4 regions of the Massilia forsythiae genome follow, and region 3 is predicted to be linked to each of the others. Evidence: predicted binding sites of a transcription regulator. Region 3 holds the regulator's gene; each other region holds the start of a gene.
What was found. The regulator LexA, encoded in region 3, represses DNA repair genes until DNA is damaged. The targets are predictions, from matches to a motif close to ACTGTATNNNNATACAGT.
Positions count from the first base shown of each region.

Region 1: HH212_RS11420 (DNA topoisomerase IV subunit B) is a predicted target of LexA. The motif match lies at 4,383-4,400, and genes of this name have one in related genera.
Region 2: dinB (DNA polymerase IV) is a predicted target of LexA. The motif match lies at 1,812-1,829, and genes of this name have one in related genera.
Region 4: imuA (translesion DNA synthesis-associated protein ImuA) is a predicted target of LexA. The motif match lies at 5,870-5,887, and genes of this name have one in related genera.

Region 1 covers NZ_CP051685.1:2,648,966-2,656,768, forward strand. Annotated here, with positions in the region: gene parC (DNA topoisomerase IV subunit A) at 1-2,082, opposite strand, end outside; gene HH212_RS11420 (DNA topoisomerase IV subunit B) at 2,262-4,262, opposite strand; gene HH212_RS11425 (gamma-glutamyl-gamma-aminobutyrate hydrolase family protein) at 4,457-5,587, shown strand; gene HH212_RS11430 (hypothetical protein) at 5,722-6,111, shown strand; gene HH212_RS11435 (YbdK family carboxylate-amine ligase) at 6,159-7,322, opposite strand; gene HH212_RS11440 (cation:proton antiporter) at 7,312-7,803, opposite strand, start outside.
Region 2 covers NZ_CP051685.1:2,103,907-2,111,709, forward strand. Annotated here, with positions in the region: gene HH212_RS09110 (S8 family peptidase) at 1-1,637, shown strand, start outside; gene dinB (DNA polymerase IV) at 1,860-2,921, shown strand; gene HH212_RS09120 (recombination-associated protein RdgC) at 3,053-3,949, shown strand; gene HH212_RS09125 (hypothetical protein) at 4,203-4,769, shown strand; gene HH212_RS09130 (hypothetical protein) at 4,795-5,055, opposite strand; gene HH212_RS09135 (hypothetical protein) at 5,154-6,050, shown strand; gene HH212_RS09140 (caspase family protein) at 6,061-7,323, shown strand; gene HH212_RS09145 (S8 family serine peptidase) at 7,329-7,803, shown strand, end outside.
Region 3 covers NZ_CP051685.1:3,458,757-3,466,559, reverse strand. Annotated here, with positions in the region: gene rplI (50S ribosomal protein L9) at 14-466, opposite strand; gene rpsR (30S ribosomal protein S18) at 501-791, opposite strand; gene priB (primosomal replication protein N) at 841-1,131, opposite strand; gene rpsF (30S ribosomal protein S6) at 1,154-1,543, opposite strand; gene lexA (transcriptional repressor LexA) at 1,793-2,458, shown strand; gene HH212_RS14815 (SEL1-like repeat protein) at 2,627-3,352, opposite strand; gene HH212_RS14810 (cystathionine gamma-synthase family protein) at 3,491-4,732, opposite strand; gene purF (amidophosphoribosyltransferase) at 4,863-6,386, opposite strand; gene HH212_RS14800 (CvpA family protein) at 6,470-6,958, opposite strand; gene HH212_RS14795 (SPOR domain-containing protein) at 7,060-7,803, opposite strand, start outside.
Region 4 covers NZ_CP051685.1:3,305,675-3,313,477, reverse strand. Annotated here, with positions in the region: gene HH212_RS14235 (DUF885 domain-containing protein) at 1-1,750, opposite strand, end outside; gene HH212_RS14230 (lysozyme inhibitor LprI family protein) at 1,845-2,237, shown strand; gene HH212_RS14225 (alpha/beta hydrolase family protein) at 2,277-3,041, opposite strand; gene HH212_RS14220 (hypothetical protein) at 3,261-3,503, shown strand; gene HH212_RS14215 (Y-family DNA polymerase) at 3,653-5,212, opposite strand; gene imuA (translesion DNA synthesis-associated protein ImuA) at 5,142-5,852, opposite strand; gene HH212_RS14205 (hypothetical protein) at 5,960-6,511, opposite strand; gene HH212_RS14200 (hypothetical protein) at 6,646-7,203, shown strand; gene HH212_RS14195 (putative Na+/H+ antiporter) at 7,354-7,803, shown strand, end outside.

The DNA of each region.
Region 1 (7,803 bases), 810 kb from region 3:
TTCGTCGATGCCGAACACCAGCACGCGGCCCCGCTCGGACAGGCAGGCGATGGCGCCGGCCTGATCCGCCACCACGCGCGGCGGCAGCGGCACCGCGCCTTCGTCCAGCGTGATGAAGGACTTGCCGCCCTTCAGACGGCTGACCATGTCGCCGGCCTTGGCGATGAAGCCGAAGCCGGTGCTGGTGGCCAGCAGCAGGCGCGTGTCGGCCGGGCCGACGAAGTAGTGCAGGATGCGGATGCCGCCGGACAAATCGACCAGCGTGGTGATCGGCACGCCATCCCCGCGCGCGCCCGGCAGGGCGTTCACCGGCACCGAATACGCCTTGCCGTTGTCGCCGATGCACAGCAGCGTGTCGACCGTGCGGCATTCGAAGGCGCGGTACAGCGAGTCGCCGGCCTTGAAGGTGAACTGGGCCGGGTCGTGGCCGATGCCGGTGCGTGCGCGCACCCAGCCTTTCTCTGAGACGATCACGGTCACCGGCTCGTCGACGATGCGCTGCTCGGCCACCGCCTTTTGCGCTTCTTCGATCAAGGTACGGCGGGCATCGCCGTACTGCTTGGCGTCCGACTCGATCTCGCGCACGATCAGGCGCTTCATCGACGACGGGTTGTTCAGGATGTCTTCGAGCTTTTCCTTTTCGCCGCGCAGCTCGGCCAGCTCTTGCTGGATCTTGATCGCTTCCAGGCGCGCCAGCTGGCGCAGCCGGATTTCCAGGATGTCCTCGGCCTGGCGCTCGGACAGGCGGAAGCGCTCGATCAGCGCCGCCTTCGGATCGTCCGCATTGCGGATGATGGCGATCACCTCGTCGATGTTCAGCAGGACCGTCTCGCGGCCTTCCAGGATGTGGATGCGGTCGTTGACCTTGCCCAGCTTGAATTCGGTACGGCGGCGCACGGTCACGAAGCGGTAGTCGATCCATTCCTGCAGGATTTCCGACAGACCCTTCTGGCGCGGGCGGCCGTCGCCGCCGATCATCACCAGGTTGATCGGCGCCGAGCTTTCCAGCGAAGTGTGCGCCAGCAGCATCAGCATGAACTCGGCCTGGTCCTGGTTCTTCGACTTCGGCTCGAACACCAGGCGCACCGGCGCCTCGCGGCCCGATTCGTCGCGTACCGTGTCGAGCGCGCCCAGGACGGTCTGCTTCAGCGCCAGCTGTTCCGGCGACAGGGTCTTCTTGCCCAGCTTGATCTTCGGGTTGGTCAGTTCCTCGATCTCTTCCAGCACGCGCTGGCTGGACACGCCCGGCGGCAATTCGTTGACGACCGCCTGCCACTGGCCGCGCGCCAGTTCCTCGATCTTCCAGCGCGCGCGCACCTTCATCGAGCCGCGCCCGACCGCGTACATGTCGGCGATGTTGCCGGCGGGGGTGATGATCTGGCCGCCGCCCGGATAGTCCGGACCCGGCATGAAGGTCATCAGCTCGGCGTGGGTGATCTTCGGGTTGCGGATCATCGCCACCGCCCCCGAGGCCACTTCGCGCAGGTTGTGCGACGGGATCTCGGTGGCCATGCCGACTGCGATGCCGGAGGCGCCGTTCAGCAGCAGCATCGGCAGGCGCGCGGGCAGGCTGCGCGGCTCTTCGCTGGAACCGTCGTAGTTCGGCTGGAAGTCGACGGTGCCCATGTCGATCTCGTCGAGCAGCAGGCGCGACACCGGCGTCAGGCGCGCCTCGGTATAGCGCATCGCCGCCGCGCCGTCGCCGTCGCGCGAGCCGAAGTTGCCCTGGCCGTCGATCAGCGGGTAGCGCAGCGAAAAGTCTTGCGCCATGCGCACCAGTGCGTCGTACACCGACTGGTCGCCATGCGGGTGCAGTTTACCGAGCACGTCGCCGACCACGGTGGCCGACTTGCGCGGCTTGGCGGTCGGGCCGAGGCCGAGTTCGTTCATCGAGTACAGGATGCGGCGCTGCACCGGCTTCTGGCCGTCGGCCACGTCCGGCAGCGCGCGGCCCTTCACCACCGAGACCGCGTAGTCGAGGTAGGCGCGCTCGGCGAAGGTGGACAGGGTGAGCGTTTCGGCGTCGTCGGCCGGGGCGCTCGGTTGTTCGCTTGCTTGTTCGAAAAGGCTTGCTTGGGTCATGGTTTTACTATTCTTGGTTCCTGGGAGCGTTGCGGCTAAGGTGCCGTCGTCAAGTTCCGATGTTCAGCATGGGTCCCCGCCTGCGCGGGGACGACGTGCTTAGTTCGGCGGCCTCAAAACCGTCGTCCCCGCGCAGGCGGGGACCCATGGATAGGATGCGTCGTCGTACCGCCTCTTGATCAGATATCCGCCTCGGTCTCATTCCCATGCTCTTCCAGCCACGCCCTGCGCGCCGAGGCTTCGCCTTTGCCCATCAACATGTTGAAGCGTGCCGACGATTCGGCCACGCCGAAGTCGCCGTAGGCCACCGGCAACAGGCGCCGCGTGTCTGGATTCATCGTGGTTTCCCACAGCTGCTCGGCATTCATCTCTCCCAGGCCTTTAAAGCGCGAGATGCTCCACACGCCTTCCTTCAGACCTTCTTTTTTCAGCTTGTCCTCGATCGCGATCAGCTCGCCGGCGTCCAGCGCGTACACCTTCTGGATCGGCTTCTTGCCGCGCGCCGGCACATCCACGCGGTAGAGCGGCGGGCGGGCGATGCAGATGTTGCCGTTCCTGAACAGGGCAGGGAAGTGCTTGAAGAACAGGGTCAGCAGCAAGACCTGGATGTGCGAGCCGTCGACGTCGGCATCCGACAGGATGCAGATCTTGCCGTAGCGCAGATTCGACAGGTCCGGGGTATCGTCCTGGCCGTGCGGGTCGACGCCGATCGCCACCGCGATGTCGTGGATCTCGTTGTTGGCGAACAGGCGGTCGCGGTCGGTTTCCCAGGTATTCAAGACCTTGCCGCGCAGCGGCAGGATGGCCTGGAATTCCTTGTCGCGGCCCATTTTCGCCGAGCCGCCGGCCGAGTCGCCCTCGACCAGGAACAGTTCGTTGCGCGCGATGTCGCTCGACTCGCAATCGGTCAACTTGCCCGGCAACACCGCCACGCCCGAGGATTTCTTCTTTTCGACCTTTTGCAGCGAGCGCAGGCGCGACTGCGCCTGCTTGATGACGAGTTCCGCCAGCTTGCGGCCGTATTCGACGTGCTGGTTCAGCCACAGTTCCAGCGGCGGGCGGGTGAAGGTCGACACCAGCTTCACCGCGTCGCGCGAGTTCAGGCGTTCCTTGGTCTGGCCCTGGAACTGCGGGTCCAGTACTTTTGCGGAAAGCACGAACGAGACGCGCGCGAACACGTCTTCCGGCAGCAACTTGACGCCTTTCGGCAGCAGCGAATGCATCTCGACGAAGCTCTTCACGGCGCCGAACAGGCCGTCGCGCAGGCCGGATTCGTGGGTGCCGCCGCTGACCGTCGGAATCAGGTTGACGTAGGATTCGCGCACCACGGCGCCTTCCTCGGTCCAGGCCACGACCCAGGCCGCGCCTTCGCCCTCGGCGAAACCCTCGTCGCCGGCGGCCGCATACTGCGCGCCCTCGAACAGCGGAATCACGGTCTGGCCGTTGGTCGCGGTCTGCGCCAGCGCCTCGGTGAGATAGCCGCGCAAGCCTTCGTCGTAGCGCCAGGTCTGGACGTCGCCGGTCTTGCCGTTGGTGAGTGTGACGGTGACGCCCGGCAGCAGCACGGCCTTCGAGCGCAGCAGGCGCTGCAGCTCGGCCAGCGGGATGTTGGGTGAATCGAAGTATTTGCCGTCCGGCCAGGCGGTGACGCGGGTGCCGTTCTTCTTGCCGCCGCGCTCGGGCGGAGCCGACGTCAGCGGCTCGATCACGTCGCCGTCGGCGAACACCAGCTTGTGGATGCCGTTGCCGCCCTCGTCCTTGCGCCAGACGGTGATCTCCAGGCGTTTCGACAGCGCGTTGGTGACCGACACGCCGACGCCGTGCAGGCCGCCCGAGAACGCGTAGGCGCCGCCGCTGCCCTTGTCGAACTTGCCGCCGGCGTGCAGGCGCGTGAACACGATCTCGACCGTGGACACGCCTTCTTCCGGGTGGATGCCCACCGGGATGCCGCGGCCGTCGTCCTCGACCGTGATCGAGCCGTCCGCGTTCATCGTCACCGCGATGTTCTTGCAGTGGCCGCCCAGCGCCTCGTCGGAAGCGTTGTCGATGACTTCCTGGATGATGTGCAGCGGATTCTCGGTGCGCGTGTACATGCCCGGACGCTGCTTGACGGGTTCCAGTCCCTTCAGGACGCGGATGGATGATTCGCTATAGTCGGTTGCGTTTTTCTTGGTGGCCATGCTGGATCGTGAGGTTGCAAATGCGTGCGCATTTTATCTTGTCGCGTGGAAAATAAGCGACTCCCGAAAATGGACTGGAAGCCATCAGTGGCATCCTGAACACGTCTCTCGAGAAAAAGGACTGTATGGAAATACAGTATTTTTGCCTGTTGTACGGAAGTTTGCAAGGGTTTGCGTGTTTTGCCAAGTAGGATTTGCCGCAGCTTGACGCCCACCAAGATGGGGCCTTGCCGTCCGGCGGCAAGGCCGATGCGAGCGGGAAGGGCTGCAGGTCTGTGTCGAAGCGACATTTTTTCTCGATCCAAATCGTGCGCGGCCATGGGCGGCGATATAGTGGGGCCATGGCAGAGGACATCGACAAGCCGCAAGGCGCGCCCGATCCGGAAGCCCCTTCCGGTCCCGGCGGCCCGGCGCGCGTGCCCGACCGGCGCGCCCGGGGCGGCGCGGCGCGTTACCTGCGCAGCAGCGACACGCCGTGGAACCTGGCGGGGCGCGTGCTGCAATCGCGCTGGCGCGCGCTGACCGACCGTTTCCAGCGCGATTTCATGCGGCGCACGCTGCGCATCGGCGTGTCGGCGCGCATCTATCACCCGGAGCCGGGCGCCACCGGCCTGCGCAGCAAGAACCTGCAATACCTGGAAGAATCGATCGCGCAATGGGTCATGTCGCGCGACGTGCTGGTGTTCATGGTGCCGACCGTGAATACAAACGGTCTGCTGCATCCGAGCAACATCACCCTGCGCCACTATGCGCGCCACCTGGACGGCCTGGTGCTGCAGGGCGGCGCCGACGTGTCGCCCATGACCTATTCCGAAACGCCGACCCGGCCCGAGTGGAACGGCGACCGCGCGCGCGACCTGTACGAGCTCGAACTCCTGCACGAGTTCGTCGACGCCGGCAAGCCGGTGCTGGGCATCTGCCGCGGCTGCCAGCTGATCAATGTCGCCTTCGGCGGCACCCTGTACCAGGACGTGGCCACCAACCTGCCCGGGTCCCGGCCGCACGTGCACGACCTCTACGACGCGCACCGCCACGACATTGTGTTCCCGCCCGGTTCTTCCTTGGCAGGGATGTTCCCCAGGAACCAGCGCGCGGTGGTGAACTCGATCCACCACCAGGCCGTCAAGGACCTGGGCCGCGACATCCACGTCGAGGCGATGTCCGATCCGGACGGCGTGGTGGAAGCGATCCGCTACCAGCGTGCGCCCTTCGTGATGGGCTTGCAGTGGCACCCGGAATTCCACCGCGCCGGCGGCGGAGAATTGCTCGACTGTACGCCGGTGCTGGACGAATTCCTGCGTGCTGCGCGCGAGACGCGGCTGTAATTCCATCCCACCCATCACTCGCTTTCGATCAACAAGCCAGCGAATTCGCTTGCCTTGCCTCGTACTCCCACGCATAATCTAAATGAGAATCATTCTCAAGACAGCCGAGCCGTGACCAACCGAGGGAGAATTCGATGGACGATGATTACCTGGACGAACTGCGATTGCCGAACGCGTCGCGCGACCAGAACGCCGTGCTGGTCGCGGCACTGCTGCACCTGATGTCGCACTACACGACCAGGAGCAGCGAAGGGCCGTGCGTCAAGCTGGCCTCGGTGATCGAGCGCCACCTGACCGCGCTGGCGCGCCTGCCAGACGCCGATCCGGTGCTGCGCGCGACCTGCGAGCAACTCAGCGCCAAATGGGCCGGCCTGGTCGACAGCGCCATGCCGGTCGCGCCCAGGCGCCCGCTGCTGGCGCGCCTCCTGCGCGCGGCGCCACGCAAGGCTGAGGAGTCGTCGTCTTCGCCGGCGGCAGCGCCGCTGGCCCCGGTACCACTGTCTTCCGCAGCCGCCCTGGTTTGACCGGGCCTTAGCGGACACTCCGACGCCGCTGCATCCGCGGCCGGCGGCTAGCGCGTGCGCCACTCGCCGCGGAAGCGCCCGATGGCGGCATTCACCATGCCTTCGGCGCTGCCCTGGCGCCGGTATTGTTCGCGCAGCCAGGAAGCGTCGCTGCCGTGCGTGACGGCGTCGGCCAGGTCGCGCAGCGCGTCCAGGCTGTCCAGCGCGCGGGCGTGCGGCTCCAGCAGGCCGAGGGTGGCGAGGATGTCGTCGCGCAGCGGGACCGAGGCATAGGTCTTGGGATGGGTGACGACGCCGTCCAGGCCGAAGCGGCTGGCCTGGAAACGGTTGTAGTTGTAGACCAGGTAATCGTCTTCCGACGGCGCGTCTTCCGACGGCGCATCGTCGGACGGCGCAGCCGCAGCACGCCGCAGCAGCAGGTGGCGGCAGATCGCCTGCAGGTAGGCCGCCAGCGCCGCCGCCCGTTCGACGCTGAGCGGCGTGTCGCACACGCGCAGTTCGATCGTGCCGTATTCCGGCTTCGGCCGCAGGTCCCAGTAAAAATCCTTCATGCTCCTGACGATGCCGGTGCGTTCCATCTTGGCGAAATAGACGCCGGCGAAATCGTCCCAGCGCAGCGTGAACGGCGCCCGCCCGCTCATCGGAAACGCGTACACCGAGTTCAGGCGCGCCGAATCGAAGCCGCTGTCCTGGCCCTGCACGAAGGGCGAGGAGGCCGACAGGGCGATGAAGTGCGGGATGTAGCGCGACAGCGCGTGCAGCAGGTACAGCGCGTCGTCGCCGTTGGCGCAGCCGATGTGCACGTGCTGGCCGAACACCGTGAACTGCTTGGCCAGGTAGCCGTACAGCGACGACAGTTCCTGGAAGCGCGCCTTGGACGAGATGCGCTGTTCCGACCAATGTTGAAAGGGATGGGTGCCGCCGCCGCAGATGCCGATGTTGAGCATGTCGCTGGCCGCCACCAGCGTGTCGCGGATCGCGCCCAGTTCCGCCAGCAGCGGCCCGTGGCGGGTCTGCACGCTGGAGTTAATCTCGATCATGCTCTCGGTGATCTCCAGCGTCACGTTGCCGGGAAAGGGTTTTCGTTTCAGCAGGTGCAGCAGGTCGGTGCTGGCCGGGGTCAGGTCGAAGTCGGACAGGCTGGCCAGCTGCAGCTCGAGTTCGACGCCGAAGGTCAGCGGTTCGGACGACGTGAACGGTTCAAGCGGCATGGCGGTTCTCCGGGCGGGCGTCCGGCGGCGTTTCCGGACCGGTTGCGGGGATTTCGCGCGCCCACGCCAGCGCCCGCTGCAGGATGACCGGGCCGAACACTTCGAGCAGCATGGTCACGGCCGCCATCGCGCGCAATTCCTCGACCACCTGCACGCCGGCGTGGCGCGCGTGCTCGAGCATCAGGATCGCGAACACCGACAGCGGCGCCAGCGCCACGCCGGTGAGCACGCCCTTGCGCCAGGAAATGCCGGACAGGTGGGCGAACGCGGTCACGCCGGCGGTCTTGGTCAGCAGGCGCGCCAGTATCAGCACCAGCGCCAGCGCCAGCGCGCCGCCGGCCGCCACCCGGCGCCAGTCGAGCGTGGAGGCGACATAGACGAACAGCACCACCGTCAACAGTTCGCCGAGGGCGCCGAAGTTGCGCTGCGCCTGGCTGAAGGCGACGCGGCGGTGGCGCGCCGTCAGGCCGAAGGCGAGCGC
Region 2 (7,803 bases), 1.4 Mb from region 3:
TTTCGACCGCGCGCCAGGCCCTGCTCGCGCGCGCCGGCCAGACCTTCGGCGCCACCCTGAGCGCGCTGCGCGCCACCGTCAACGGCGCCAACGTGCTCAAATTGAGCCGCAGCATGACGCTGGTGGAAGCGAAGCAGCTGGCGGCGGAACTCATGGCGCGCGATCCGGACGTCCAGTACGCCGAGCCGGACCGCATCATGGTGCCGCTGGCCACCCCCAACGACCCGAGTTACAGCCAGCAATGGGACCTGTTCGAGGCCAAGGGCGGCATCAACGTGGCGGCCGCCTGGGACAAGTCGACCGGTAGCGGCGTCAACGTAGCAGTGATCGACACCGGCTACCGTCCGCATGCCGACCTCGCCGGCCAGATCCTGGCGGGCTACGATTTCATTTCCGACACCACCATCGCCAACGACGGCAGCGGCCGCGACACCGATGCCAGCGACCCCGGCGACTGGGCGCCGGCCGGCAGCTGCGGCGCCGGCGTGCCGGCCATGGACACGCTGTCGAGCTGGCACGGCACCCACGTGGCCGGCACCATCGCCGCCAAGACCAACAACGGCGTCGGCGTGGCCGGCATCGCCTACAACGCCAGGATCGTGCCGGCGCGCGTGCTGGGCCGCTGCGGCGGCTATACCTCGGACATCGCCGACGCCATCGCCTGGGCCTCGGGCGGCACCGTCGCCAACGTCCCGGCCGCTCCCTACAAAGCGCGGGTGCTGAACCTGTCGCTGGGCGGCAGCGGCGCCTGCGACACCACCACGCAGAACGCCATCAACGGCGCGCGCTCGCGCGGCGCGGTGGTGGTGGTCGCGGCCGGCAATGCGAACGTCGACGCCGGCAGCACCAGCCCGGCCAACTGCGCCGGCGTGATCGCGGTGGCGGCGGTCGGCCGCAGCGGCGGCAAGGCCTCCTACTCGAACTACGGCAGCGTGGTCGACGTGGCGGCGCCGGGCGGCGACAGCAGCGGCGGCGGCATCCTGTCCACGCTCAACGGCGGCAACACGACCCCGGCCGCGGACACCTACGCGTATTACCAGGGCACCTCGATGGCGGCCCCGCACGTGGCCGGCGTGGCGGCATTGATGCTGTCGGCCAATCCGAACCTGACGCCGGACGAGGTCGAAGCGAAACTGAAATCGACCGCGCGCGCCTTTCCGGCCGCCTGCAGCGGCTGCGGCGCCGGCATCGTCGACGCGGCGGCGGCCGTCAACGCCGCGCTGGGCACCAGTGCCACCACGACGCCGAGTACGCCGACCTGGACCGCGTGCGCCAGCGAAGGCGGTACCTGCTCGTTCAGCGGTATCCGCGAAGTACGCTACGGCTCCGGCACCACCTTCGTCAGCAAGACCGTCAACGGCTCGGTCGCCTGCACCAATGCCGTGTTCGGCGACCCGACCCCGAACGTGGTCAAGTCGTGCAGCTATTCGAGCGTGACCGTCACGCCCACCTGGACCGCTTGTGCCGACGAGAACGGCACCTGCGCCTTCAGCGGCACGAGAGAAGTGCGCTACGGCGCCGGCGCCACCTACGTCTCGCGCGTGTTCACCGGCTCGACCGCCTGCTCGAACGCCGTGTTCGGCGATCCGGTTCCGAACGTGGTCAAGGCCTGCAGCTACTCCAGCATCACCCAGTAGAGGGGTCAGAGCCCGGTGTTGCCTTTAAAACGACCCTGACCCCGGTGCGCATCGCCAGCGCCTGCAAGGGTAGGCGGATGCCGCCGGCTCCGGGGTCAGAGCCCACCCGCGAAAACCGGGCTCCGACCCCTGCGGCGGCGCTGCGGTCTTGCATGAAACGCCGTTCTCATCGATACTGTATGCAATTACAGTAGTCGCCCATGCCGGCGCGACCGCACCACCGTGAACGTCCCTGTCCGCAAGATCATCCACTGCGATTGCGATTGTTTCTACGCGTCCGTCGAGATGCGGGACGATCCGTCGCTGTGCGGCCGGCCGCTGGCGGTGGGCGGCAGCTCTGACCGGCGCGGGGTGGTCGCCACCTGCAACTACGAGGCGCGCCGCTACGGCATCCATTCGGCGATGGCGATGGCGCAGGCGGTCAAGTTGTGCCCGGACTTGCTGGTGATCCCGACCAACATGGAAAAGTACCGGATCGCCTCGCACCAGATCATGGACATCTACCGCGACTACACGGAACTGGTGGAGCCGCTGTCGCTGGACGAGGCCTACCTCGACGTCAGCGCGTCGCCGCACTGCAAGGGCAGCGCCACCCTGATCGCGCAGGAAATCCGGCGACGGATCTTCGAGACCGTCGGCATCACGGCCTCGGCCGGCGTGGCGCCGAACAAGTTCGTGGCCAAGATCGCCAGCGACTGGAACAAGCCGGACGGCCTGTTCCTGGTGCGGCCGGACGAGGTCGATGCCTTCGTGGCGGCGCTGCCGGTAAAAAAGCTGTTCGGCGTGGGCAAGGTGACGGCCGCCAAGATGAACCGGCTGGGCGCCCACACCTGCGCCGACCTGCGCGGCTGGAGCATGGCGGACCTGCGCCGGCATTTCGGCTCCTTCGGCGAGCGTTTGCACGATTTGTGCCGCGGCATCGACGTGCGCGAAGTAAAACCGTCGCGCGAGCGCAAGTCGGTCAGCACCGAGGAAACGTATACGCCGGACGTGCCCGACCTGCCGGCCTGCGTGGCGCTGCTGCCCGAATTGTTCGAGCACCTGCTGGGGCGCATCAAGCGGGCCGGCTGCGAGAAGTTCATCAACAAGCTGTTCGTGAAGATCAAGTTTTCCGACTTCCAGCAGACCACGGTCGAATGCGTCGGCCGTGCGCCGGACATGGAGACGTATATCCGGCTGCTGGAAACCGGCTGGCTGCGCGCCGGCCGCCCGGTGCGCCTGCTGGGCGTGGGCGTGCGCCTGGGCGAGTCGGAGCAGGTCGAGCAGCTGAACCTGTTCGGCTGAAAGCGGCCGAAGAAACCGGTTTTGACGAACCGGCAACACCTTGAAAAAGCCTGCGCTGCCGTTGGATTTTTGCCGTTCGGCAGCGTGTAAAATGTCGTTCCCCTGAAATACTGACCCGAGAAAGCCAAGTTATGTGGTTCAAGAATCTGCAGATCTACCGCCTGCCCGCGCCATGGGCGTTCACCCCCGAGCAAATGGAAGAAGCGCTGCGTCCGCAAGCCTTCGTGCCCGCCAACAGCAATGAATTGCTACAGCAGGGCTGGGATTCGCCGCGCGCCAACGAACACCTGGTGCACGTGGTGAACAAGCAGATGCTGATGATGCTGGGCACGGAAAAGAAGCTGCTGCCGAGCTCGGTGATCAACCAGGTCGCCAAGGCCAAGGCGGCGGAAATGGAAGAGCAGCAAGGCTTCGCGCCCGGTAAAAAGGCGATGAAGGAACTCAAGGAGCGCGTGGCCGACGAGCTGCTGCCGCGCGCGTTCTCGATCCGCGGCAACGTGTTCACCTGGATCGACCCGGTCAACGGCTGGCTGGTGGTCGATGCCGCCAGCCCGAACAAGGCCGACGACGTCATCAAGCTGCTGCTGAAGGGCATCGACAAGATGCCGCTGGAATCGCTGCGCGTGCAGAGCTCGCCGGTGGCGATGATGACCACCTGGCTGGAAACCGACGAGGCGCCCTACAACTTCACCATCGACCAGGATACCGAACTGCGCGCCACCGGCGAGAGCAAGGCCACGGTGCGCTACGTAAAACATTCGCTGGATCCGGAAGACATCCGCCGCCACATCGCCGGCGGCAAGCAGTGCACGCGCCTGGCCATGACCTGGAACAGCCGCATTTCCTTCGTGCTGACCGAATCGCTGGCGATCAAGAGCATCAAGCCGCTCGACGTGATCAAGGAAGGCGAGACCATCACCTACAGCGACGACGAGCGTTTCGACAACGACATGATGCTGATGACCGGCGAACTGTCGAAGATGCTGTCCGACCTGGTCGAGGCGCTGGGCGGCGAAGCCAAGGCCTAAGCCGCGGCCGTTCTTCCCATGGGGCCGCCGTCTGGCAGCCCCGTGCCTGGCGTGCTCCAGGACGCTCCATTCGACTCCCGCCCGCGCGTTTTTGCACCGCGTCCCGTACCGGCATTTGCGTCGAATCACACGATCGACCGCTCGATTGCCATGGCCGCGAAGCCGCGCCGCCTCCCTGCTAGCATCGTTTCTCGCTCCGGCGGCCGTGCGGCCGCCCTGACCAACAGAGCATGCAAAAGAACGGAGGTGTGCGATGACCAACGCAGTCGGGCCGCTGTTCGCCGGCGGTTTCCAGGCGATCAAGGCCGGCCAGTATGAACTGCTGTTCCTGCCGGACCTGCACAACGACGAACTGCAGCGCGAGGGCAAGCCGCCGGTGTACTACTGGATGCCCGGTGCCGTGCGCCTGTCGCGCGCGAACGTCGACACCGGCCCGCGCGAATTCCACCTGACCCACTTCCTGGGCGTGCAGAGCGCCGACACCACCGTCGGCGCCACCGGCACGCGCGAGGTCGCCGGCGGCCTGATCACCTTCACCACCACGGCCGCGCCGCCGGCGGCCGAACTGGAAGCGGCGCAGAATGCGCTGGCCGACATGTTCAAGGGCAAGGACGACCATTTCTGGGGCTGGCGCACGCCGGTGGCCCCGGCGTTCCGGCCGATGCCGGTGATGGAGCGGGGCGCGCGCCGGATCCGGTTGCGTGGGCAAGCTCCGGCCGCACGGCCGACCCGGCGCCCGCGCGATCGTCGGCCACGTCGTACGCTGCTGGCACCGTGTCGGCCATCCGTATCCCGTCCTACCCGCAGAACGAAGCGGTGATCCAGCAAGCCATGGCCAAGTGGCGCTACGCGCGCCAGACCCAGGGCCGGCGCATGGATCTCGACGTGTTTTTTCCGTGCACCACCCTGGGCACCCTGTATTGCCAGCAGCAGGACGACGCGCTGACGGCGATCGGCTGCCGCGAAGCGTTCAGCCTGGGCCAGGTGCCGCTGGCGCTGGTCGAGCAGGTCGACGACGCCGCGCTGGCCGGGCTGCCGTGCAAGGTGCTGCGCTCGCTCACCCAGCCGGGCCGCTTCGTGCTGCTGCCGTCCACGTACCTGATCACCCATTTCGCGCCGGGCGAGGGAGAGCGCCTACCGGCCGGCCATCTACCTGTATTCGACGCTCGATCCGGATCATCCGGAAACCGACCGCTGCGTGCTGATGGCATCGCTGCAGCCGGACCTGAGCCCGGACCAGCGCCACCGCATCGACGCCGCCTTGAAACGCCTGCATCCGGCGCCGCTGCTGGACCTGATCAATGCCATCGACTGCACGGTCGAGCAAAGCGACTGGCTGGCCGGCATGGCGCCGGACGTCGAGCGTTCCTGGGACGGCTTCCAGGTCACGCTGGCGACCGATCCGGCCGGCGCGCTGATGCTGCAGGAAATGCTCAAGCATGGCGGCGCCAACGCCAGCCTGACGTTTACCTTGCCGGACGGCGCCGGATTCACCAGCACGCTGGTGCTCGACCTGAACCGGCTGACCGGGCCGTGGGACGGCGGGCCGCTGCAGCTGGCGCAGGATGGCGCCAACGCCGTACTCACCAACCGCATCCAGAGTCCGGTGGACCTGAGCGACCTGGCGGCGCTGGACGCGGACGGCGCGCTGACGATGCTGCCGGCCGAGCGCCGCCTGGCGCCGGGCGAAACGATGTCGATTGCGCTACCTGCCGGCAGCAAGCCCGGCTGGCCGGTGTACACCATCCCGCCCGGCGACGCCGCCACGCTGGAGGAAATCCGCAGCTTCGTCGAGAACATCGAGACCAACGTCCTGTTCATCAACGTCATCAACTACGCCAACCATCAATTGCGCCGTCTCGACCTGCGTGCGCGCCTGAAGGAAGTGCCCGGCAGCGAGCGCGCGGTGACCATGAACGAGGAGCAGACCATGGGGGAAGCGGCGTTCACGCTGCCGCTGACCGTCTACCAGGGGCCGCGCACGCTGGAATTCCAGGTGAGCATGACCAGCCTGGCGGGCACCGTGACCACCAAGGGCTGGTTCCAGGCCGACCTGCGCGCAGGCAATGCCGTGACCCTGAACTGGGACCTGCTCAAATAAGGAGAATGCCATGACCAGCGCAATGTCCATCCACATCGGCCTGAACCGGGTCGACCCGAATGCGTATGACGGCTGGGACGGCCAATTGACCGCCTGCGTCAACGACGCCGACTGCATGCGCACGATCGCCGACAATCTCGGCTACAGCTCGACGCTGCTGTTGAACGAAGAAGCCACCGCCGACCGCGTGATCACCGAGATCGGCCGGGCCGCGCGCAGCCTCGACCAGGACGGCATCCTGCTGCTGACCTACAGCGGCCACGGCGGCCAGATGCCGGACGCCGACGGCGACGAGGACGACGGCCAGGACGAGACCTGGGTGCTGTACGAGCGCCAGCTGATCGACGACGAGCTGTACAACCTGTGGAACCAGTTCGGGCGCTGCCGCATCGTGGTGCTGTCGGACAGCTGCCACAGCGGCAGCGTGACGCGCGCCATGGAGTACCAGGCGCTGGCGGCCGATCCGGCCCTGAAACGCCATTACCGGCCGGGCGCGAAAGCGGGCGCACCGGCGCGCTTCAAGGCCATGCCGGCGCAGGTGGCCGCCGCCGACTACCGGCGCCGCAAGCGTTTCTATGACGCGCTGCAGTTCGCCGCCGGCGCGCGCAAGCGCAGCGAGATGGAGGCCAGCGTGCTCCTGATTTCCGGCTGCCAGGACAACCAGCTGTCGTCCGACGGCGACGTCAACGGCCTGTTCACCGCCAACCTGCTGGCGGTGTGGGGCAACGGCGACTTCCAGGGCAGCTACCGCGCGTTTCACCAGGCGATCCTGGCGCGCATGCCGTCGACCCAGACGCCGAACTACTATACGACCGGGCGCCAGGACGACGGGTTCGAGGCGCAGGAACCGTTCGCCATGGCGGCGCCCGGCAGCGAACCGCAGCAGCCTGGCCCCGTGCAGGACAGCGGACCGAGCATCGAAGGACCTTCCGCCGTCCCGCGCGCGGCGCCGCCGCCGACCTTCAGCGTGCACGTGGACAGCAACCGCTACTTCGCGGTGGAACTGGCGGCCGAGCCGGAACTGTTCAACAGCGCCGACGTCGGCCATGTGCGCAGCGACACCAATTTCTATGGGTCGTGGAGCGATACCGCGCTGATGCAGGGCAGCCAGTACAGCCTGCCGGCCGCGGTCTGGCAGCGCCTGCGCGCCGACAGCGAACGCCTGTACTACCGCGTGCTCAGCTCGCGCCGCCAGGATGCCTGGGACGGTTACGAGGTGTCCAGCCGCGACGGCGACGGCGAGGCGATTCCGGCGCTGCTGATCCAGGGTTGAGCGCGATGAGCGTCCAGGACGAGGAGGGCGCCAGCGCCTACTACTACGCCGGCACCCAGCGCGTGCCGCTGTTCCCCGATCCGCACGTGTTCGCCGTGCGCTTCGACCGCGACACTTGCCGCGCGCCGGCCGCCGGCGCGCAGGCGCGGGCGGCGCGCATGCCGGCCGCCGCCGTGCTGGCCGGCGCGGCGCCGCTCGCCTTTTTGCCGCGCGATGGCCTGGGTGTCTACCGCACCGGTTCGGCGGCCGCCTGCGTCGAGCGCCTGCACCGGCTGGACGGCGTGGCGCAGGCTTTCCAGGCTTGCCGCCATGGCCGCGGCGGCGGTGATTCGCTGGTGCCGACGGCGCGCCTGCTGGCCAAGTTCCGCGTCGAGCCGGGCATCGAAAAGATCCTGCATACGCTCGAATTGCTGGGACTGCGCATCCTGGAACCGCTGCGCTACGCGGCTCCCAACGGCTTCCTGCTCGGCTGTGCGCCGG
Region 3 (7,803 bases):
AACGACGATTTATTTAGGCTGCTTCGCCGACGACGGCGATGGTGACGTCAACCACGACGTCGGTGTGCAGCGCGACGGCAACCGGGTGCTCGCCGGTGGTCTTCAGCGGGCCGGCCGGCATGCGCACTTGCGCCTTTTCGACGGCGAAACCTTGCTTGCTCAGGGCTTCGGCGATGTCGAAGTTGGTCACGGAACCGAACAGGCGGCCGTCGACGCCGGCCTTCTGGGCGATGGTGACGGTCATGCCGTTCAGCTTCTCGCCCTGGGCTTGCGAAGCGGACAGCTTCTCGGCGGCGGCCTTTTCCAGCTCGGCGCGCTTGACTTCGAACTCGGCCACGGCCGATTGGGTGGCGCGGCGGGCCATTTTTTGCGGGATCAGGAAGTTACGCGCGTAACCGTCCTTGACCTTGACCACGTCGCCCAGGTTACCGACGTTGACGACTTTTTCCAGCAGGATGACTTGCATATTATTCTCCAGGTTCTCTGACTGCGTACCGCGATTAAGCGTTGTGCAGATCGGTGTACGGCAGCAGGGCCAGGTAACGCGCGCGCTTGATCGCGGTGTCGACTTGACGCTGGTAGTGCGCCTTGGTGCCGGTCAGGCGTGCCGGCATGATCTTGCCGTTTTCCTGGACGAAGTCCTTCAGGGTGTCGACGTCCTTGTAGTCCACCTGTTCCACGCCGGCGGCGGTGAAGCGGCAGAACTTCTTGCGCTTGAACAGCGGGTTCTGCTGTTTGCGCTTCAGTTTTTCTTTTGCTTTGTTTTTGTCGAACTTTTTACCGAATGCCATTTTTGGCTCCTGTATCTATATAAACGTGCGCGCTTGGATCTTGGATCGGCTAGGCGGCACTGAAATCAATGATATGAAACACCAGGGCTTTGCTGTGACGGCTTTTCCTGGCCAGGAATCCCGTGAAGCGGTGCACTGCGCCGAGTTCGGCGTGGGCGAAGCGGCCCGAAATCTCGCCCGCGGCGACCGCGGTGATCTCGAACTCGACCTGCCTCTGCACACCCGCTTCCATCTGCTGCGACCCGTGCTGCAGGATCGCGCCGACGATCGGAATGCCGGCCGGGGTATAGCGCAGGGTGTCGCGTTCCGTGATGCTGGCAACCAGCGACAGCTCGTTCACCCCGTGCGCGTCGGCCCGTTACTCAGGCAGCGGCAGCGGCGGCCGGCGCGGCCGACTGCTCGGCGCGATGGGTCTTGGCTGCGTCTTCGCGCTGGACCGACTTCATCATCGGCGACGGCGCGGTCTCGGCCTTCTTCATCTTCACGGTCAGGTGACGCAGCACGGCATCATTGAATTTGAATGCGGTTTCCAGCTCGACCAGGGTCTCGTTGTCGCACTCGATGTTCATGCAGATGTAGTGCGCCTTCGGCAGCTTCTGGATCTGGTAAGCCATTTGACGGCGGCCCCAGTCTTCGACGCGGTGGATCTGGCCGCCGCGCGAGGTGACCGTGGTCTTGTAGCGTTCGATCATCGCCGGGACCTGCTCGCTCTGGTCCGGGTGGACGATAAACACGATTTCATAATGACGCATGCAACACTCCTTGAGGACGTTTAAACAAATGCCCACCTCGGCGTCAAGACGAGTGTGGGAAGGGAAAGCCCGCTATTATAACTGCAAAAAGTCAACCGCTCAATCGCTTTATCGTTCGTGATAAGCCCGCTTTTTACCGCTTCCTTGCTGCGACTGCGCAAAAAAGATGCGCCAATTGTGTAATTTCCCTTGCACGCCACGCCATACTGTACAAAAATACAGTCTGTCCTCATACCCACTCGCACCCCCATGCTTAAGCTCACCGCACGGCAAGAACAGATCCTCAACCTGATCAAGGAAGCCATCGACAACACCGGCTTCCCGCCGACCCGCGCCGAAATCGCGCAAGAGCTTGGCTTCCGCTCGGCCAACGCCGCCGAGGAACACCTGCAAGCCCTTGCGCGCAAAGGCGCGATCGAAATTTCTCCCGGCACCTCGCGCGGCATCCGCCTGCTCGGCGGCACGCCGCCGTCGGCCGTGCCGGCGGTATCCGCGCCGATCCCGCTGCCGGCCATTCCGCCGGCGCTGCTGATGGCACTGCCGCTGGTCGGCCGCGTCGCCGCGGGCTCGCCGATCCTGGCCCAGGAACACGTCGAAGCCACCTATTCCGTCGACCCGGCCATGTTCTCGGCCAAGCCGGACTTCCTGCTGAAGGTGCGCGGCTGGTCGATGCGCGATGCCGGCATCTGCGACGGCGATTTCCTGGCCGTCAAGAAGGTCGACAGCGCCAAGAACGGCCAGATCGTGGTGGCCCGCATCGGCGAGGAAGTCACCGTCAAGCGCTACCGCCAGAATGGTCCGACCATCGAGCTGCTGCCGGAAAATCCGGAGTTCCCGGTGATTACGGTGGATCCGAATACGGACGAGTTCGTGCTGGAAGGTTTGGCGGTGGGACTGCTGCGTTCGTGGCATTGATCCACGCTGCTCTTCGCCATTGAAGCGATAGCGGGCAACACAGCACGTCGTCCCCGCGCAGGCGGGGACCCATGCTGAGCTACCATCATTGGCGATGTATGGGTCCCCGCCTGCGCGGGGACGACGTTCATACGCATCGCATGATTGTTACCAGCGGCGCATCAAACCTCACTTCCGCTCCTCCTTCTCCGGCGGCGGCGCATTCTTGACCATCTCGTTGTGCTCGTTGACGTAGGCTTCGGTCGCCGTGCGCCATGCCGTGAAATCCGCCACCACCAGCTTGCCGCCGACCTGCGTGTCTTCCGAGATCCGCTGTCCCACGTCCGCCAGGTGCGCCGTCGCCTTGTCCATCTCGTCCTTGGTCAGCAGCTTGGCGATGTCGTCCGGGATGCGCTTGGTCAGCGGCATCGAACCGTTCAGGTACTGGACGAAACGGTTGTGGCAGGCCTGCCAGGCCTGCATGCGCGCGCTGTAGCGGTCGATTTCCTCGTTGATCTTGGACATCGCCGGGAAGCGCGGCGCCGGGCAGCGGTATTCGTCGGTGCGCAGGTCCGAGCCGTCATACTTGACGATCCAGTAATCGAGGTCGGCGCGGCGCGCGGCGCGCTGCTTCATCAGGTCGAGCGAGGCGATCGCCACCGCGTTGCCCTTGGCAGCCGCCTTGCCGAACCAGAGCGATGCCTGGGCCATGTCGACGCTGCCCGCTTCGCCGTAGAAATACATTTCGCCCAGGTGCTGCTGGGCCGTCACGTTGCCGGCATTCGCCAGCTTGGTGTACTTCTGCAGCGCTTGCGGATAGGCTTTCTTGGCGAACAGGGCATCGGCGTCGGCCAGCTCGTCGGCCAGCGCCGCGTCGGTGAACAGCAGCGCGGCGCACAACAGGGCAATTTTCATGGGCGGAATGGCGTAAGGTGGCGCGGACGGCAATGGAAACGATGCCACGATCATAACCCGGGCGGGGCCACGGCTCAACCGGCAAGCGCCGCCGCAGCGGCCGCTTTACCGGATTTTACGAAACCGGCGCTGCGGGATTCAGCCCTGCAGGGCGTTGCCGAAATCGGCCAGCAGGTCGTCGGTATCCTCGATGCCGACCGACACCCGGATCAGGGATTCGGCGATGCCCATGCTGGCGCGGCGCTCCGCCCCCATCTCGAAGAAGATCGTGTGCGCCACCGGGATCACCAGCGTGCGCGTGTCGCCCAGGTTGCTGGCCGGGATCGCCACCTGCAGGCGGTTCAGGTAGTCGAAGCAGTCGATGCCGTCCTTCAGCTCGAACGAGAACAGCGAACCGTAACTGCGGAACAGCGCGCCGCACAGCGCGTGCTGCGGGTGCGATGCCAGGCCCGGGTAGTGCACGGCCGCGACGCGCTCATCGGCTTCCAGCATCGTCGCCAGCGCCAGCGCGTTGGCGCAGGTGCGCTCCATGCGCAGCGCCAGCGTCTCGGCGCCGACCGCGATGTGGTGCGCCGCTTCCGGCCCGAGCGAGGCGCCGAAGTCGCGCAGCGACTTGGCGCGCAGCTGCGCCATGCCCTGGGCGGCCGGCGCCAGGCGGCGGAAATTCGGGGCGATGTTGGGGAAGGCGCTCCAGTCGAACAGGCCGGTGTCGGTCAGGGCGCCGCCCAGCGCCATGCCGTGCCCGCCGATCGACTTGGTCAGCGAATTGACCACCAGGCCGGCGCCCACCGCCTTGGGACGGAACAAATACGGCGTGGTCATGGTGTTGTCGACCACGTACAGGATGCCGCGCGCGCGGCACAGCGCGCCGATGCGCGCCAGGTCGGCCACCTGGGTGCGTGGGTTGGCGACGGTCTCGACGAACACCAGCCGCGTGTTGTCCTTCAGCGCCGCTTCGACGTTGGCGACGTCGGTGGCGTCGACGAAGTCGACCTCGGTGCCCTGCCCCGCCACCGTGTTCCACAGGCTGTTGGTGTTGCCGAACAGGAACGCGGACGACACCACGTGGTCGCCCTCGCGCAGCAGCGCCTGCGCCAGCGCGCCGATGGCGGCCATGCCGGTGCCGAAGCACAGCGTGGCGGTGCCGTCTTCCATCTTGGTGATCTTGTCTTCCAGCGCCGCCACCGTCGGGTTGCCCTGGCGGCCGTAGCGGAAGCCGGGTTCCTTGCCCTGGAAGACCGAGGCCAGCTGGCGCGCGTCGGTGTAGCCGAAGGCGACCGAGGTGTGGATCGGCTTGTGCAGCGAGTGTTGTTCGATCGGCTTGCGGCGATCATTGTGCAGGATGGTGGTGGTGAAGCCGTAATTCGCTTGTTCGGTCATGGTAAGTAGTGTGGGCGGGTTCCCCGTCCACGCGGTGATTGTTGACGGCGAAATCATCCGGTTACGACGACGGCGCCGATATCGATCGAATCGGCATGGGTCCCCGCGTTCGCGGGGACGACGGCGCCGTTTACTCCGCGGCGACCGGCGGATTCAGGTTCAACTGGGTGCGCACCAGGTCTTCCGACGACTTGCCGGACGACTGGTGACGGTGGTTCTCCAGCTTGTCCAGGTAGGCCGGGGTCACGTCGCCGGTGATGTACACGCCGTCGAAGCACGAGGCCTCGACGCTGGTCAGTTCCGGATTGACGTCCATGATCGCCTGCTTGAGCGCCGCGATGTCCTGGTACACCAGGCGGTCGGCGGTGATCTCGCGGCAGACTTCCTCGACCGTGCGGCCGTGGGCGATCAGTTCGTCGCGGGTCGGCATGTCGATGCCATACACGTTCGGGTACAGCACCGGCGGCGCGGCCGAGGCGAAGAACACCTTGCGCGCGCCGGCCTCGCGCGCCATCTGCACGATCTCGCGGCTGGTGGTGCCGCGCACGATCGAGTCGTCGACCAGCAGCACGTTCTTGTCCTTGAATTCGGCGGCGATGGCGTTGAGTTTTTGGCGCACCGATTTCTTGCGCATGCCCTGGCCCGGCATGATGAAGGTGCGGCCGATGTAGCGGTTCTTGATGAAGCCTTCGCGGTACTCGACGCCCAGTTTCAAGGCCAGCTGGATCGCAGCCGGACGCGACGAATCCGGGATCGGCATCACCACGTCGATCTCCTCGACCGGGATCTCCTTGCGGATCTTGTCGGCCAGGTACTCACCCATCTTGAGGCGGGTGGCGTACACCGAGGCGCCATCGATCACCGAGTCCGGGCGCGCCAGGTACACGTATTCGAAGGCGCACGGATTCAGCGAGGGATGGTCGGCGCACTGGCGCGCGTGCATGTGGCCGGCGTCGTCGATGAACACCGCCTCGCCCGGCGCGATGTCGCGCATGAAGCGGAAGCCCAGGCCTTCCAGCGCCACCGATTCGCTGGCCACCAGGTACTCGGGGCCGTTCTCGGTCTCGTTGACCCCGATGCACAACGGACGGATGCCGAACGGATCGCGGAAGGCCAGCAGGCCGTGGCCGGCGATCTGGGCGATCACGGCGTAGGCGCCGCGCACGCGGCGGTGCACCACGGCGACCGCCTTGAACACCGCGTCCGCATCCAGCGTGTAGCCGTCGGCGGCCTGCTGGATCTCGTGGGCCAGCACGTTGAGCAACACTTCCGAGTCGGAGTCGGTGTTGATGTGGCGGCGGTCGTTGCGGAACAGCTCGTCCTTCAACTGGGCCTGGTTGGTCAGGTTGCCGTTGTGCGCCAGTGTGATGCCGAACGGCGCGTTGACATAGAACGGCTGCGCTTCTTCTTCGCTGGACGAACCGGCGGTCGGATAGCGACAGTGGCCGATGCCGGAATTGCCCATCAGCGAACGCATGTTACGCGTGCGGAACACGTCGCGCACCAGGCCGTTGGCCTTGTACATCGAGAACATGCTGCTGTGATTGGTTGCGATGCCCGCGGCATCCTGGCCGCGGTGCTGCAGCAGCAGCAATGCGTCATACAACAACTGGTTGACGGGGGCCTGCGAAACGACGCCGACGATGCCACACATGGTGCGCTCCTAAAACTGACTGCTAAACGAGGAATCCGCCCAGGCTGCCGCATGGCGGCCCGGCCGGGTTCCCAAACGAGAAATCAAAACTGGACATGCTGCGCCAAGGCAGCGGGCAGGAAAGGCTTCACGGTGCGCACGCCGCTCTCCGCCATGGGAGCGAACAGCGCCTCCTGCCAGAAAGCCTGTCGGGGAATGGATGTCATCCCGCACAATATGACCCCGGCCAGCACGATGACGATACCCCGCCCCAGTCCGAACAGGCCGCCCAGGCCGCGGTCCGCCAGCGACAGGCCGGCCGCGTCGACCACGGCGCGGATCGCCAGGGACAGCAGGCCGGTCAGCACGCGCACGCCGAGAAACAGTGCGATATAGGCAACGATCAACCTCCCCGCCTCGCCCGGAATCACCGATGGTAGCATGGGCGCCAGTTTGGCGCCGCAGGCATTGGCGACCACGAAGGCGGCGACCCAGCCGGCCAGCGACAGGATTTCCTTGACCAGGCCGCGCATGGTGCTGATGACGACCGACGAGATCAGGATGAACAGCACCAGGTAATCGAAAATGGTCACGGCGCGCGGACGGTCATGGCGTGTGCAGCGCCGGCGCGCTCGCGACGGCGGCGCTCGCGGCGGAATCGGTCACGGAAAACGGCATCGTCACGAGCGGCGCGTCACACCGGCTTGAGCGCGCCGGACATGCCCAGCTTGCCCGCCTTGGCGCGTACCTTTTCCGCCTCGTCCCGGCTCATCGGGCCGATCAGCACGCGGATCAGCTCGCCGGACGAGGTGCTGGCTTTTTGCGTGTACGAACTGATGCCCGCGCCGCGCAGCCTGGCCTGCACCTCGGCCGCCTTTTCCTGGCTCGACATGGCCGCCACCTGCAGCACGAAGCGCTGGCCGGATTCGTCCGCCGCCTTGGGCTTGTCGGCCGGCTTGCCTTCCAGGATGGCGAGCGCGCGCGCACCCTCGGCGGGCTTGGCAGGCCTGTCTTCCTTCGCCTTTTCTTCCTGCTTGGCCCTGGCGATGCGCTCGGCGCGTTCCGCCTTTTCACGTTCGGCGCGTTCGGCTTTGTCGTGCTCCGCCTTTTCGGCTTTCTCGCGCGCCAGGCGCACGGCCTTGTCGTGCTCCGCCCTGTCCTGTTCCGTTTTGTCGCGCGCGAGCTTGTCGCGATCGGCGCGCTCCTGCTCGGCCTTGCGCGCCTTGTCGCGCGCCGCCTTGTCGGTGGCCGCCTTTTCGCTGGCCAGCTTGTCGCGGTCGGCGCGCAGCGCGCGCTCCACCCGTTCGCGCTCCAGGCGGTCGGCGCGCTCGCGCGCCAGCCGCTCGGCCTTTTCGGCGGCGCGGGTGTCGGCTGGCGCGTCGGTCCTGGCCGCATCGGCCTTCGGCGCCGGCTCGGCGCCGGGCTTGGCGGCGAGGGC
Region 4 (7,803 bases), 150 kb from region 3:
CGAACTTCGGCCCTAGCGCCTGCTGCGCCTTCGCGCGCAGTTCCTGGATCTTCAATGCGCCGACCTTGTAGCTGAGCGCCTGGCCCGGCCACACCATGTAGCGCTCGACCTGGTTGGCGGCGCGCGCTTCGCTGTAGCCGAGCGTGTCCATCATGTAGGCCACCGCCTTCTCGCGCGGCCAGCCCTGCGCGTGCATGCCGGTGTCGACCACCAGGCGCACCGCGCGCAGCAGTTCGTGGTTCAAAAAGCCGTAATACGCGATCGGTTCCCCGTACAGGCCGAACTCCTTGCCCAGCGATTCGCAGTACAGCGCCCAGCCCTCGGTGTAGGCGGCGGCGCTCAGGTGTTCCGTATAAAACTTGCGGAAGTCCGGCAGCGGCAGTTCCTTCAATAGCGCGGCGTGCAGGTGGTGGCCGGGCACGCCCTCGTGCAGCAGCAGGCTGGACATGCCGTCGATGCCGTAATCCTTCGGGTCATTGACCACCGCCCAGAACACGCCCGGATGCGAGCCGTCGGCGGCGACCGGCGTGTAGTGGTCGGAGGCGGTGGCGCGCGTGAGTTCGGGTTCGAGCTGGATGTCCAGCTGCGCCTTGGGCAGCAGCGTGAAATAGGCCGGCAACTTGGCCTGCACGGTCGCGTAAAGTTGGCGGTAGCGCTCCAGCACCTGCTGCTCGCTGGTGAACGGCTTGAAGCGCGGCTGCGCCGCCACCCATTGCGGGAAGCGGTTCAGGGGGCCGTCGTAGCCGAGCCGCGGCGCCAGCGCCGCCATCTCGCCCTGGATGCGCGCCACTTCCTTCAGGCCGAGGTCGTGCACCTGCCGCGGTGCCAGGTCGAGGTTGGTGTTGTGCAGGATGCGCGCGCGGTACCAGGCCGCGCCGTTGGGCAAGTCGCCGTAGCCGGCGCCGGCGCGGCCGGCGGCCAGGTAATCGCGTTCGAGATAGGTGCACAGGCGGTCGAGCGCGGCCTGGATGGCGACGATGGCCTGGACGTAGCCCGCCGTCAGCGCGCGCCGGTCCTGCTCGGCGAAGCCGGCCGGCATGCGCGCGACCGGGCCGTAGAACACGCTCTCCTCGAACCTGGCGCTGCGCAGCTGGCGGAACTGCGCCAGCATTTTGCTGGTGATCGCCTTGGGCTGCACCACGCCGGTCCGCACGCCTTCCCGCATGTTGGCGATGGCCTGGTCGATCCAGGCCGGCAGCTGCTCCAGCCGGTGCAGGTAGGCGCGGTACTGCTCTGGCGTGCCCAGCGGCTGCGAGCCGGTGCCGCCGGCGTAGTTGGCCAGCGTGCTGGGGATATTGTCGAAGTGGTTCAGCGGCAGCAGGTGTTCCGGAAAGCGCTCGAAGTCCAGCTGGCGCGCGATCTCGAAGGCCAGGATGTCGTAGTTCAGCCGGGCCTTGGGCGCCAGGCGCGTGCGGTCGATGGCCTGCAGCTGGCGCAGCAGGCGCCGGTTGTCGGCCAGGTAGCGCTTGCGCACCTGCGGCGCGATCGCCATGCCGATTTGGTCGTCGTAGCGGCTGTCGCCGTTGGCGGTGGCGAACAGCAGCGGATCGAAGCGCGCGCGCAGGTCGTAGAAGCTTGCCGCCAGCCGGTCGACGCGGCGCTCGGCTGCTTGTGCATCCTGGTGCGCCCTGGCCGGCGCGGTTGCCGGTGCCTGCGCTTGGGCAAATGCAGGCGCGGGCAGAACGGCGGCGCCGGCGAATGCCGTGGCAGCGAGGATGGCGGCGGTCATCGGGCGAACTGAACGGTGCATGCTGGTCCTTGTGGTTAGAATTTCAAAAAGCATACAACAGCCGCGACGGCGCCGGAACGTTCGGTCCCCTGGCGGCCTTGCATTGGAGAGGACGATGACGAGCAAACGATCGATACACGACAGCATGCGCGGCCTGCGCGCGGCGGCCCTGCTGGCGCTGTGCGCATGTGTCTCCCCCGCCTTTGCGCTGGACTGCAAGAACGCCACCACCACGGTGGACATGAACCAGTGCGCGGCGAGCGAGCAGAAGCAGATGGAAGCGACGCTGAATCTCACCTACCAGCGCGTGCTCAAGGCGCAGCCGCCCAGGGTCAGGACCAAGCTGGTCGCGGCCCAGCGCATGTGGATCAAGTTCCGCGAAGCCGATTGCGACGCGGTGTTCGAGAAATACGCGGGCGGCACGATGCGCAACGTGGCGGTGCTCGGCTGCATGCAGCGGCGCGCCGGACAGCGCATCAAGGAGCTGGACGATTACGTGACGCCGTGAGTCATGCTTCGTCCCCGCGCAAATGGGTGATGCCGCCGTCTATGCCGCGTCCAGGTAGCGTGCGCTCCACGCCGCGATGATGGCGGCCACGTAGGCGGCGTCGTCGCGGCCGGTGACCAGGTGGTCGATCCCGTCCAGCGACACGAAGCTCTTCGGGTGCCGCGCCAGCTCGAAGATGCGCCCGGCGTTGGCCATGTCGACCGTGTCGTCCTGCGGCGCGTGCATCACCATCAGCGCGCGTTCCAGTTGCGCGATGCGCTCGTGCAGGCGGTGCCCGGAAGCGTCGTCGACGAATTGCTGGCGGATGTTGAAGTTGCGGCCCGCCAGGCGCACGCGCGCCTCCCCCAGTTGGGCGATGGTGTCGAGGTGCCCGGACAGCAGTTTGTCGACCACGTAGCGTGGATCGCTGGGTGCGGCGATCGTCACCACCGCTTTCGATTCGGGAATGCGGTGGGCGGCGGCCAGCACCGCCGCGCCGCCCAGGCTGTGGCCGACCAGCAGTGCCGGCGCGGCGAAGCGCTCGCGCAGGAAGCCGGCGGCGGCCACCAGGTCGTCCACGTTGGAGGAAAAATTGGTGTCGGCGAAATCGCCGGCGCTGGCGCCCAGGCCGGCGAAGTCGAAGCGCAGCATGGCCACGCCGCGTTCGGCCAGGCCCTGGGCAATGCGGGTGGCGGCCAATACGTCCTTGCTGCAGGTAAAACAGTGGGCGAACACGCCATAGGCGCGCGGCGTGCCGTCGGGTGCGTCCAGCTTGGCCGAGAGCTTGCCGTGCGGGCCCTGGAAATCCATGCGTTCGGTGAGCATTGCCATCCTTGCGATGTTGACGATTCTTGCAAAGGCGCTACTCTGCACCGGATCGATGGCGCGTGCAAGCCGGCGCCGCTTGCGCACCTGCGCCAAGTTGCATGCGTGTCTGGTCCGACCTCGGCGGGTAATCGACTCTTACATGGCTGCGGTCACTGCGCCGACTGCGGCGTCTTGCGGCGCGGTTCACACTGCACCGGTCCACATGAGGAAACCGCCATGATCCAGCATACCGACCGTCGCACTGAAAGCCGTGTCAACCAGCGCGGCATCGAATTCGACGACTGCACCGTCCGCCACGGCCTGATCGTGCAGCGCCAGGCCGGCACCATCGGCGCCGTCGAATACCTGAAAACCAGCGGCGTCGGTGCCGCCGTCATCACGCGCGTGCTGTCGGGCCAGTCGCTGCGCGATGAAGACCGGCAGATGCTGGCGCTGGACGACGAGGCGCTGGCCGTCTGAGCCTGCGCCGGCGCATCCGGCAAAAAAAATCCGCCGGGCGTGAGGCCGGCGGACAATCCCAAGAAATTGCAAAAGCAGGAAGAGACGGGCCATCATGGCACGGCACCGTGTCAACTTGATGACATGACCGGGCGCATCCGTGACCATCGTCAGCCGAACAGCCCGTGCAGGAACCAGCGCGGTTCGCTGTCCTCGGCGCCGATACGCTCCCGATAGACCCAGTACAAGGTGTGATCCTGCCCTTCGGCGATGAAATAGTCGCGCGTCTGCGGACTATCCCACCAGCCAGCCTCGATGCGCTCTGGGTTGGACGCCATGCGCAAGGGCGAACCGTAGAACGGCCGATGGTCGCGCATCAGCAGCGCGACCGGCTTGGCCAGCAGCCAGGTCGGACGCGGCAGACTCATCACGTCGGGCGGCAGGCCGGCCTCGGCGGCGCGGCCGTGGGCGCGCTCCTGCATCCTCTCGCGCAGGCGCCCGCCCGCCGCGCCGCCCGTCGCGCCAGCCGTACCAGCGCCCCCCGATCCCTGCCCGAGCGCGCGTACCGGTACCCACACGTTGGCATTCTCGGGCCGGTGATCGGCCTTGGGCAGGGGTTGCAGCACGTTGTCCGCGCCCAGGCGCGCCGCCAGCAGTTCCAGCATGCGCATCCGGTCCTGCTCAGTGCCGCCAGGCTCCGGGAACAGCGATTCGCTGGGCGGCGCCATCGGCTGCACCCGATCCGCTGCCAGGCACAGGCCGATCACCGGCGCGTCCAGCGCCAGCTTGGCCAGGCGCTCGCGCAGCAGGCGCACCAGGTGCTCGTCGCGCCAGGCCGGTTCCGCCAGCGCCACCTCGATGCAGGTCGGCGCGCGCGCGACTCGGCCGCGTTCGTGCTCCAGCTCGAGGGTGACGCGCTCCACCGCCAGCTGGTGCGCGCACAGCCAGCCGGTCAGTTGCAGCAGCAAGCGACGGGCGCCGGCCAGCAGCAGTTCGGCGTCCTCGATGCGGTCGAACAGTTCCAGGCGCGCCTGGAAGGTGGCGGGCGGCGCGATCCACTCGTGCAGTTCCGGCGCCAGGCCATAGGCGGCGTCGAGCAGGTCGAGCAGCGCGCCGCCGCAGCGCCGCTGCAGGCCGGGGCGCGGCAGGCGCCGCAGCTCGCCCAGCGTGGCGCAGCCGATGCCCTCGAACCAGGCGGCATGGGCGCGCGCCGGCGGCGCCAGCAGCACGTCCAGGCGGTCCAGGCGCCGCACCAGCGAGGCCATGCGCAGCGGCCGGCCGGCGCAGCCCCGCGCCAGCAGCCAGGCGCCGCGCGCGGTCGGCGCGCAGGCCAGCGAGGCGCTGAAGCCGAGCGCGCCCACGTTGGCGCGCACGCGCGCGCACAGCGCGTGGATGCCGCCGAACAGGCGCAGGCTGGCGCCGACATCCATCAGCAGCGTGGCTTCCTCGGCCTCGGCCACCTGCGGCGTGTATTGCAAGAGCGCCAGCGCCACCGCCTGGCGCGCCTCGGCCTCGCGCGCCGGCGCGCGCTCGTGCACCTGCGCGTCGGGCAGCAGCATGAGCACGCCGCCGCGGCGCATGCCGGGGCGCACGCCGGCGCCGAGCGCAGCGTCGGACGCCGCCAGCACGCGCTCCCGCTCGAGCACGACGCTGCCGGCGTCAGTGCACCAGCGTGGATTGAAGACCTCGAGCGGTAGCCGGGGCAGGTGCAGTCCGATCCAGAGGCGCATGGCGTCGCAGCAGGTGAGAGGTCAGGGGCAGGAACAGCGGCGCGTCACGCTGCGGTCCCCGGCGTTTGAGAAAAGCGACTTCGAGGCCGCCCGGCTGCGGGCGCAGCGCCAGCCGCAGCGGCGCCGGCGAGGCATCCTGGGCGGCGGCCAGCGGACGCATCAGGAAGAACAGGGTTTCTCCGGCCTGCGCGGCCAAGTGCAGGCGGCGCAGGCTGTCGCTGCGCGCATGGCCCTGCCAGAACAGCAGCGCGCCGCAACTGCCGCTGCGCAGCACCTGCTCGGCGGCCCACAGCGCATCGGCGCTGCGCTCGCTGCGCAGCCAGATCAGCTGCGCCGGCGCCACCCCCAGCGCAGCCAGCGCCAGCGCCTGGGGCGGATGCGGCGGCTGCAGCAGCACCACGCGGCGTGCGGCGACTTCCGCCAGCGCCGGCCGCAGCAGGCGCATTTCGCCGATGCCGGGCTGCTGCAGCAGCAGGTCGACCAGGCTGCCAGTAGGCCAGCCGCCGCCCGGCAATTGCGCCGACAGCGCCGCGTGGCCGGTATCGATGCAGCGCGTGCCGGAGCGCGCCAGTTGCGAGGCGCGCCAGAGCGACGGATGCAGAGATTCCGGTGCTACAGATGTTGAATCTGAGCTATTCATAGATGATGCGAAGAAATACTGTATAAACATACAGTACTATTCTCATCAGCTTTTGGCAAGGTTTATCTTTTGGAACCGTACGCCGGTCGAACCTGTCTTGGCCTGCATCAGCCGGACGTCGCTTGCTTGAAAGCGAAAGCCAGCTTGCGGATGGCGGAACGATCCACCTGCACGTCGAGTGGAACCGTTTCGTATTTCGCTTCATTGGCATGGCGCGCGATACGCACGCTGGCGCGGCCGATTTCCCTGTCCAGCGCATCGAACATCGACACCTGAAGGATGCCGTCGACGTCCGCATCCGATACCAGATACGCATCCAGGCTGTGGGGCTGGGCACCTTGTGCGTCCACGCTGTCCTGCACCCTGGTTATTTTCAAGCCGGCCATCGCCAGCGTCGGCTCGACGACGATCGCCCTGCCCGACTTCATCACGCCTTTTTCCATTCCCTTGATCAGGACACCGACGCCGCCCGCGATCGACTCGCCGGCGCGGCTGCCCTTCTGCTGCAGCGTATTGCCGATGCCGGTCGCCATGTCGAGCTTCTCGCCTGCCATCGCCGCGCCTTTTTCCTCGGCCGTCTTGGCGGAACATGCCGTTATTACAGCGCACACGAGACAAGCGGACAGTAGCACCGGCAGCGGACGTTTTTTGGAAAGCATCGGATGACCTCGAAAGTGGACAGGGAACCAGTGATCGGCAATATGATGCTGCGTGGCGCGGCACATGCAATTATTGCCGAGGAGATATATCTACAGTACAGTCATCTACACCGCTTCCGTTGATACGACGCAAAATGGAATTCACGAACATGACGGCCCGCCGTATCGGCCGCTGCACCATGACCGCTTCCAGGGACGCGCTGCACCTGTCCTGCCCACCGCCGCGCGCGTTTGCCGCCCTCTGGACGGCGCCCGTCTTTCTCTTCATTGCAGTAAGCACCGTCGCCAGCTTCGTGAAAACCGGGGAACTTTTCAGCACCGCGGCCATCCTGCCTTGCATCTTCCTGCTGGTGCTGTTCGTCTTTGCGTGTCTGCTCCTCTATCGCAACCTCTTGGTGGACGAACGGCTCGTCGTCACCAGGAATTCCACATCGGCCACCGACGCGACCTTGATCCTCCATTGCAGCGACATCCGGGCGCTGGACATCCTCGGCAATCCCGGCATGCTGAGCCAGGAAGCCAGGCTGAAGTCGCTGGGAATGGGAGGCCAGAAACTGCTGTTGAGAACCACCCAAGGCACATTCGCGTGGGGGATCGGGCTGGACGATGCCGCCGCGCGCCAGATCATCGCCAGCCTGGAAGCGTATTGCGGAAAACCCCTGCTGAAAACCTCCGGCGCCAGGCTGCCGTAGGCCGGTGCGAGCGGACGCAGGGAGCGGCGTCCACGGCGCCCCGGCACGGTTTCATCCGCCTCCTGCTGCAAAAAATGAAATAATGCAGCCATCCGTTTCCGCATCCCCGACCATGACGTTCACCGTTCCATCCCCCGCCGGAGTCCTTGCATGACCACCGCTATCCAGAAGATCGGCCTGGTCCTGTTCGTGATCGCCCTGCTGCACACCTTCTCCACCCACCAGTTCGAAAAACTGGCGCACCGCTACCCGCGCCATGCCGGCCTGTTCCACCTGCTGGGCGAGGTCGAGGTGGTGTTCGGCTTCTGGGCGGTCATCCTGATGCTGGCCATGGCGCTGCTCGGCGGCGGCGCCTCGGCCATCGAGTACGCCGAGTCGCGCCACTACACCGAGCCGCTGTTCGTGTTCGTGGTGATGGTGGTGGCGGCCTCGCGCCCGGTGCTGGAAGCGGCGCGCACGCTGCTGCGCACGCTGGCGCAGCTGATCCCGGTGCGCAACGAACTGGCCCAGGCCTGGCTCGGCCTGGCGCTGGTGCCGTTGTCCGGCTCCCTGATCACCGAGCCGGCGGCGATGACGCTGGCGGCGCTGATGCTGGCGCCC